DNA from 2 places in the Streptomyces sp. NPDC004266 genome. Region 1 is predicted to be linked to the other one. Evidence: riboswitches for the same ligand, from Rfam matches in the RefSeq annotation. Region 1 holds a riboswitch; the other holds the start of a gene.
What was found. Region 1 has a riboswitch for ZMP and ZTP ahead of glyA (serine hydroxymethyltransferase). Riboswitches for the same ligand answer to the same signal wherever they lie in the genome.

Region 2: it holds a riboswitch for ZMP and ZTP, as region 1 does, so the genes downstream of both, ACFYUZ_RS27640 (bifunctional 5,10-methylenetetrahydrofolate dehydrogenase/5,10-methenyltetrahydrofolate cyclohydrolase) here and glyA (serine hydroxymethyltransferase) in region 1, are expected to answer to the same signal.

The regions. Positions count from the first base shown of each region.
Region 1 is NZ_JBIAMM010000003.1:9,849-14,027, reverse strand. Features, by position in the region: gene ACFYUZ_RS08020 (glutathionylspermidine synthase family protein) at 1-830, shown strand, start outside; gene rocD (ornithine--oxo-acid transaminase) at 1,115-2,320, opposite strand; ZMP/ZTP riboswitch at 2,429-2,519, shown strand; gene glyA (serine hydroxymethyltransferase) at 2,583-3,851, shown strand; gene trpS (tryptophan--tRNA ligase) at 4,016-4,179, shown strand, end outside.
Region 2 is NZ_JBIAMM010000012.1:261,542-265,720, reverse strand. Features, by position in the region: gene ACFYUZ_RS27650 (aldehyde dehydrogenase family protein) at 1-658, opposite strand, end outside; partial or broken gene ACFYUZ_RS27645 (GAF domain-containing protein) at 703-1,878, opposite strand; ZMP/ZTP riboswitch at 2,334-2,441, shown strand; gene ACFYUZ_RS27640 (bifunctional 5,10-methylenetetrahydrofolate dehydrogenase/5,10-methenyltetrahydrofolate cyclohydrolase) at 2,470-3,324, shown strand; gene ACFYUZ_RS27635 (hypothetical protein) at 3,759-4,179, shown strand, end outside.

The sequences.
Region 1 (4,179 bases):
GGATGCTGGAGTACAACGCCGACACCCCCACCTCCCTGGTGGAGGCGGCGAGCCCCCAGTGGTTCTGGATGGAGGAACGATTCCCCGGCGCCGACCAGTGGAACTCCCTCCACGAGCGGCTCGTCGACGCCTGGAAGCGCCAGGCCCACCTCCTCCCGCCCGGCCCCGTCCACTTCGCCCACTCGGACGGCGACGAACTCGGCGAGGACCTGATGACGGTCGCGTACCTGCGCGAGACCGCCCAACAGGCCGGACTCGACACCGAGGCGCTCTCCGTCGAACGGATCGGCTGGGACCGGCTCTCGCGCCGCTTCGTGGACGACCGGCTCCGCTTCATCCGCAGCTGCTTCAAGCTCTACCCGTGGGAGTGGCTGACCACCGACCGCTTCGGCCCCCACGTCCTCGACACCCTCGACAACGGCGGCGGCACCGGCACGACCTGCTGGATCGAACCCGCCTGGAAGATGCTGCTCTCCAACAAGGCGCTCCTCGCGATCCTGTGGGAGCTGAACCCCGGCCACCCCAACCTGCTGCCCGCCTACCTCGACGGGCCGCGCGAACTCGCCTCCACCACCGGCTGGGTCGCCAAGCCGCTGCTCGGCCGCGAGGGCGCGGGCGTCACCCTGCACGAGGCCGGCACGGAGCCCTTCGTACGGGACGGGGAGGCCTGCTGCTACCAGGAACTGGCCCCCCTGCCCGACTTCGACGGCAACCGGGTGGTGCTGGGGGCGTGGGTCGTCGAGGACGAGGCGGCGGGCTTGGGGATCCGGGAGTCGACGGGCCTCGTCACCGACGAATACGCCCGCTTCCTCCCCCACGTGATCCTGTAGCCCCCGCGCCCCCGACGTGGGCGCACCCGCCGGGGCGTTGCCCCCGCCCCTCCGTTGTGGGCAGGCGTTCCGCCGGGGCGAGGGGGGTCCCCCCTGCTCGAGCGAAGCCGAGAGCTCGGGGGAGGGTGGGCACAACGGAACGGCGCCCCTGCCGGCGCCAGAGGCTCCCGCGCCTGGACCCGCACCGGCAGGTACGGCACACACGGGGTGCGGGTCCAGGCGCGTAAGGCGGGGGTACCGCCCCGGCGGGCGCGCGCCCGCACGACGGGCGCACCGCCCGGGCGTCAGTCCGACAGGACGCCCCTCAGCTGCTCCAACCCCCAGTCCAGGTCCTCCTTCGAGATCACCAGCGGCGGCGCGATCCGGATCGTCGACCCGTGCGTGTCCTTCACCAGGACGCCGCGCTCCATGAGCCGCTCCGAGATCCGCCGGCCCGTCCCCTTCGAGGGCACGATGTCGACGCCCGCCCACAGCCCGCGCCCGCGCACCGCCTCCACCGAGCCGCCGCCCACGAGCAGCCCCAGCTCCGCGTGGAGGTGCTCGCCCAGTTCCGCCGCCCGCTCCTGGAACTCGCCCGTCCGCAGCATCGCGATGACCTCCAGGGCCACCGCGCAGGCCAGCGGGTTCCCGCCGAACGTCGACCCGTGCTCGCCCGGCCGGAACACCCCGAGCACGTCACGGTCGGCCACCACCGCCGACACCGGCACCACCCCGCCGCCCAGCGCCTTCCCGAGGACGTACACGTCCGGCACCACGCCCTCGTGCTCGCACGCGAACGTCCGTCCCGTCCGGCCCAGGCCCGACTGGATCTCGTCCGCCATGAAGAGCACGTTCCGCCGGCGCGTCAGCTCCCGCACCCCCGCCAGATAACCGGCCGGCGGGACCAGGACCCCCGCCTCGCCCTGGATCGGTTCGAGCAGCACGGCCACCGTGTTCTCGGTGACCGCCGCCTCCATCGCCGTCAGGTCCCCGTAGGGCACGATCTCGAACCCCGGCGTGTACGGCCCGTAGTGGTCCCGCGCCTCGTGGTCCGTCGAGAAGCTCACGATCGTCGTCGTCCGGCCGTGGAAGTTGTTCGCCGCGACCACGATCTTCGCGTGCCCGTCCGGCACGCCCTTCACCTCGTACCCCCACTTCCGGGCGGTCTTCACGGCCGTCTCGACCGCCTCCGCCCCCGTGTTCATCGGCAGCACCGCCTCCTTGCCGCACAGCTCCGCGAGCCGCGCGCAGAACTCGGCGAACCGGTCGTGGTGGAAGGCGCGCGAGGTCAGCGTCACCCGCTCCAGCTGCGCCTTCGCCGCGTCGATCAGACGCCGGTTGCCGTGCCCGAAGTTGAGCGCCGAGTACCCGGCGAGCATGTCGAGGTAGCGACGGCCCTCGACGTCGGTCATCCAGGCGCCGTCCGCCGAGGCGACGACGACCGGAAGGGGGTGGTAGTTGTGCGCGCTGTGCGCGTCCGCGGAAGCGATCGCCTCTTCTGTCCTCGACACGGGATCTCCGTTCGTCCTGCGGCTCGGGGGGTACGTGTGGCCCCCTTCTTATCGTCGCTCGGATGCCGGACAGGGAAACCTCGGCGGCGGCGCGCCCGCTACTGTGGAAACACGCACGGCGACTGGCGTACGGGGAAGCGACCCCGGGGGAGCCGCGCGCGCTCCACCACACGAGGTGCCGCCCGCCTGGGCATCACGGGATCCCGGTCCCGTGCGCACCTCAGCCCGGGACCGTTCCACCGAACGCCCGGAGGACACCACCATGACCGCCCCGCAGCAGCACCCCGCCCTCGCCGCCGCCGACCCCGAGCTCGCCGCCCTCGTCGGCGCCGAGGAACGGCTCCAGGCCGAGACCCTGCGCCTCATCCCCAGCGAGAACTACGTCTCCGCCGCCGTGCTCGAAGCCTCCGGCACCGTCCTCCAGAACAAGTACAGCGAGGGCTACCCCGGCCGCCGCTACTACGAGGGCCAGCAGAACATCGACCAGGTCGAGACCCTCGCGATCGAGCGCGCCAAGGCCCTCTTCGGCGTCGACCACGCCAACGTCCAGCCCTACTCCGGCTCCCCGGCCAACCTCGCCGTCTACCTCGCCTTCGCGCGGCCCGGCGACACCGTCATGGGCATGGCCCTGCCCATGGGCGGCCACCTCACCCACGGCTGGGGCGTCTCCGCCACCGGCAGCTGGTTCCGCGGCGTCCAGTACGGCGTCCGCCAGGACACCGGGCTCATCGACTTCGACCAGGTCCGCGACCTCGCCCTCAAGGAGCGCCCGAAGGTCCTCTTCTGCGGCGGCACCGCACTGCCCCGCACCATCGACTTCGCCGCCTTCGGCGAGATCGCCCGCGAGTCCGGCGCCGTCCTCGTCGCCGACGTCGCCCACATCGCCGGCCTCATCGCGGGCGGCGCCCACCCGTCCCCGGTCGGCCACGTCGACGTGATCTCCACGACCACCCACAAGACCCTCCGCGGCCCGCGCGGCGCCATGCTGATGTCCACCGAGGAGCACGCCAAGGCCCTCGACAAGGCCGTCTTCCCCGGCCTCCAGGGCGGCCCCCACAACCAGACCACCGCCGCCATCGCCGTCGCCCTCCGCGAGGCCTCCCTGCCCTCCTTCCGCGACTACGCCCACGCCGTCGTCGCCAATGCCAAGGCCCTCGCCGAGGCGCTCCTCGCCCGCGGCTTCGACCTGGTCTCCGGCGGCACCGACAACCACCTGATCCTGATCGACCTCACCCCCAGGCAGGTCCCGGGCAAGATCGCCGCGAAGGCCCTCGACCGGGCCGGGATCGTCGTCAACTACAACACCGTCCCCTACGACACCCGGAAGCCCTTCGACCCCTCCGGCATCCGCATCGGCACCCCCTCCCTCACCTCCCGGGGCCTCACCACGGACCACATGGCGAAGGTCGCCGAGTGGATCGACCGCGCCGTCACCGCCGCCGGCGAGGGCGACGAGGACACCCTCCGCACGGTCCGCGCCGAGGTCGCCGACCTCATGGCCGCCCACCCGGCCCCGGGCCTCCCGGTGTGACCGGCGAGACACCCCCCGGGGACCGGTGGCCCCGCACTCCCGTCCCACGGGAGCGCGGGGCCACCGGCCGCGCCGTGCTCCCGGTCGCGTCGGGGACCGGGTCCGCGCGCTCCCGACGGACGGGCAGTCGGGGAACGGTTCCCACACCTGAGAGAATGATGTGCATGGCCTCTGACAGTCCCCGCGTGCTCTCCGGAATCCAGCCCACCGCAGGTTCGTTCCACCTCGGCAACTACCTCGGCGCCGTCCGCCAGTGGGTCGCCCTGCAGGAGACCCACGACGCCTTCTACATGGTCGTCGACCTGCACGCGATCACGGTCCCGCAGGA
Region 2 (4,179 bases), on a different contig from region 1:
AGCCGTTGACGACGTTCAGGACGCCCGGCGGCAGCAGGTCCGCGACCAGGCTCAGCCAGAAGTGCACCGAGGCCGGGGTCTGTTCGGCCGGCTTGAGGACCACCGCGTTGCCCGCGGCCAGCGCCGGCGCCAGCTTCCAGACCGCCATCAGGATCGGGAAGTTCCACGGGATGATCTGCGCGACCACGCCCAGCGGCTCGTGGAAGTGGTACGCCACGGTGTCGTCGTCGATCTCGCTCAGCGCGCCCTCCTGGGCCCGCAGCGCCCCCGCGAAGTAGCGGAAGTGGTCGATCGCGAGCGGGATGTCCGCGGCGAGCGTCTCCCGCACGGGCTTGCCGTTGTCCCAGGTCTCGGCGACCGCGAGCGCCTCCAGGTTGCTCTCCATGCGGTCCGCGATCCGCAGCAGGACGGCCGCCCGCTCCGCCGGCGCCGTCCGCCCCCACGCCGGGGCCGCCGCGTGCGCCGCGTCGAGGGCGCGCTCCACGTCCTCGGCGGTGCCGCGCGCGACCTCCGTGAAGGGGCGGCCGTCGACCGGGCTGGGGTTCTCGAAGTAGCGGCCGCCCGCCGGGGCGACGTACTCGCCGCCGATCCAGTGGTCGTAGCGGGCCTGGTACGACATGAGCGCGCCCTCGGTACCGGGTGCGGCGTAACGGGTCATGGGCATGGCCTCCCTCGGACGCGCCGGCCGTCCCTGGCCGGCGCTCACGCCCGAGTGTGGTGAACCGTACGTTGCAAGTCCGTTGCGCCGGCGGACAGTTCCGCCTCCAGGGAGTCGAGCCTCGCCCGTACGGGAGGAAGCTGCGGCGCCGGTACCGCCGCGCACAGCGCCCGCCAGACCACCACGTCGTCCTCGCCCCACGCGCTGTACGCCCAGTCGGCGAGCAGCCCGGGATCGCCCCGGTCCACCAGCGCCGCCCGCAGCCGGTCCGCGAGCCGCTCCCGCAGCCGTACCACCCCGGGCGCGATCGACGCGGGGAGCAGCGGGCCCGCGTACTCCCCGGCCGCCGCCGCGACGGCCCCCGAGGCGAGCCTCCGGTCGACCGTCGTGAAGTCCGCGTCCACCGGTGCGGCGAGCCGGTACGGCCGCGATCGCAGCACATCGGGGCCGAGCAGGGCGCGCAGCCGGGACAGCTCCGCCCGCAGCGTCACCGGCGTGACCGCCCCGTCCTCGTACAGGAGGGTGAGGAGTTCGTCGCCGCCCACCCCCTCCGGCCGGTGCGCGAGGACCGCCAGGATCTCGCTGTGACGGCGGCTCAGCCGCAGTCGCCGCCCGCCCACCGAGAGCACCGCCTCGTCCCGGCCGAGCGCCGACAGCCTGATCCGCTCCGGGTCCGGGGCCGGTCCGAGCAGGGCCAACTGGGACTCGGCCGCGCGGGCCACCGCCTGGACGAAGCCGAGGCTGTGCGGGTGCGCGAGCCGCTCTCCGCCGGTGATGTCGACCGCGCCGATCACCCTCCCGCTGTGCGGGTCGTGCACGGGGGCCGCGGCGCAGGTCCACGCCCGCACCGGACGCCGGAAGTGCTCGGCGGCGACGACCTGCACCGGCCGGTCGACGGCCAGGGCGGTGCCCGGCGCGTTCGTCCCGGCCGCCGCCTCCGACCAGCGGGCCCCGGCGACGAAGTTCATCCCCCGCGCCTTGCGCAGGGTGGCCGGGTGCCCCTCGACCCACAGCATGCGTCCGGCGGCGTCGCAGACCGCGAGAAGGTGCTCGCCGTCCGTCGCGTACGCCCCCATCAGCTCCCGGATCACCGGCATCGCCGCGGAGAGGGGGTGGGCCTCCCGGCACGCGACGAGCTCGTCCTCGTCCAGTTCCACCCGAGCCGCCCCGTCGGGGCTCACGCGCGCGCGTACGGACCGGCGCCAGGACGCGGCCACCAGCGGGCGGGCCTCCCGGACGGGCGGATCGGCGTCCGTGCCCGGGGCCGCAGCCGTGCTCCGGTGGACGTCCGCGCTCCGGTGGACGTCCGTGTCCCCATGGGCATCCTTGCCCGGGCCGGTGGCCGTGCGTCCGTCGTCGCCTCGGCGGGCGCCTGTGCGTCCGCCGCTCTCTCGGCCGGTGCCCGCGTCCCGGGCTGCCGATGCGCCCTTGGCGGTCGTCGTACCCCGGCCCTCCCACGGGCGGGGAGTCGCTCCCGCTCCCGGATCCGCCGTCGGTGCCCGTTCCGATCGTGGCTCCGCGGCCATCCACGCATCGCTCAACTCGGCCTCCTCGTCGAGGTCGTCCCGGCCCGTCGCGCTCATCGTGGTGCGCCCGGGGGCGCCCCACAAGCCACCTCGCACCACGGCATATGCACCCTGTCCGGTACGGGCCCCCGGCCGCTCACGTAGAGTGGGGTCCGGGCCGTGACTGGCGCTTGAGGTGGATCACCACCGGGGAGCGGCCCGGCGGAGCGCGCCGCAACGGCGCGACCGTGCCGATGCCGTGCGCCTGGGCGAATCACCTGTCAGAGACGACGCCCAGGAGTTCCCATGTCCACCGACACCGCCACCCTCATGGACGGCACGGCCCTCGCCCGCCGTACGGTCGAGGAGACCGCCGCCCGAGCCGCCGAGATCACCCGCCGCACCGGCGTCACGCCGTGCCTCGCGACCGTCCTGGTCGGCGCGGACCCGGCCTCCGTCACGTACGTGAAGATGAAGCAGAACCGCTGCGCGAAGGCCGGAATCCGCTCCAAGCACGTCGAACTGCCCGCCGAGACGACGACCGAGGAGCTCGTCGCCGCCATCACCGCCCTGTCCGAGGACCCCGAGGTCCACGGCATCCTGCTCCAGCACCCGGTCGGCCCCCACATCGACGAGCGCGCCGCCTTCGAGGCCATCGCCCCCGAGAAGGACGTCGACGGCGTCACCATGGCCTCCTTCGCCGCCATGGGCTTCGGCCTGCCCGGCTTCGTCTCCTGCACGCCCGGCGGCATCATGCGCCTCCTCGACGCCTACGACGTCGAACTCAGCGGCAAGCGCGCGGTCGTCGTGGGTCGCAGCGCCATCCTGGGCAAGCCGGCCGGGCTGCTCCTGCTCGGCCGCGACGCCACCGTCACCTACTGCCACTCCCGCACCCAGGACCTCTCCTCGGTGGTCCGTGAGGCCGACGTCCTGGTCGCCGCCGTGGGGAAGCCGAACTTCATCAAGGGCGAGGACATCAAGCCGGGCGCCGTCGTCATCGACGCCGGCTACAACCCGGGCAACATCGGCGACGTCGACTTCGCGTCGGCCGCCGAGCGCGCCTCCCTCATCACCCCGGTCCCCGGCGGTGTCGGCCCCATGACCATCGCCGTGCTCCTCGCCCAGACGGTCGAGGGCGCGGAGCGTCAGCTCGGCCTGTAGGCGGCTGTGTCCGGGCGGCGGCGGTGACGGGGGAGCGGCGGGGGCGCGAGCGCGCGCGGTCGGCGATCGTCACGATTCTGTACAGGTCGAGCCCGGCGGCCGGTGAAGGCTGGCCGCGCCGCCGCCGAACGGCGAGTCTGGTCCCTGTGTCCCACCCGCAGACCGCCACTCCGCAGCCCGAACCGGGCCGTCCGGGCCCGTCCGGTCCCACCGACACCGATACGGGCCCTTCGACTCCCACCGATACGGATCCCATCGACACGGACCCCACGGACACGGGCTCTTCGACGATTCCGAATCCGACCGGGTCGGTCGCACCCGCATCGGTCGCACCGGCATCGGTCGCACCGGACTCCGCCGACCGCCGTCGGACCGGGTCCCTCACTGTCGAGGGCCTCGCGACCGGTGCCGACTCCGCGTGGTCGGCCCGCTTCGTGCGGCTCGGCGCGGCCCGGCCGGGGCCGGCGGCGCGGCGTGCCCGCTGGTTCGGCGTGCCGCTGGTGCCGCTGCTCACGGCCGCCCTGGTGGCCGGCGCCTTCCTGACCGCACGGGGCGGGACGGCAGGGGGCGGACTCGCCGACGGCCCGCCCGGCGGGGACCCGGCCGGCGTTCCGTCCCCCGTCGTCACCGACGGGACGGGACAGGCCGTCCCCACCCCGACGACCGGAGCGGGAACGGCCGACACGCCGAGCGTCGGCACGTCCGCGAACTCCACGACGACGAGCGCCACGCCGAAGCGGACGGCGTCCGGGGACCGGGCCGGGCAGTCGCGGGGCGGCACGTCACCGACCCCTTCCCGGTCCCGGAGCACCGCCCCCGCCACCGGCGCCACCCCCTCCGGCCGTCCGAAGGGCG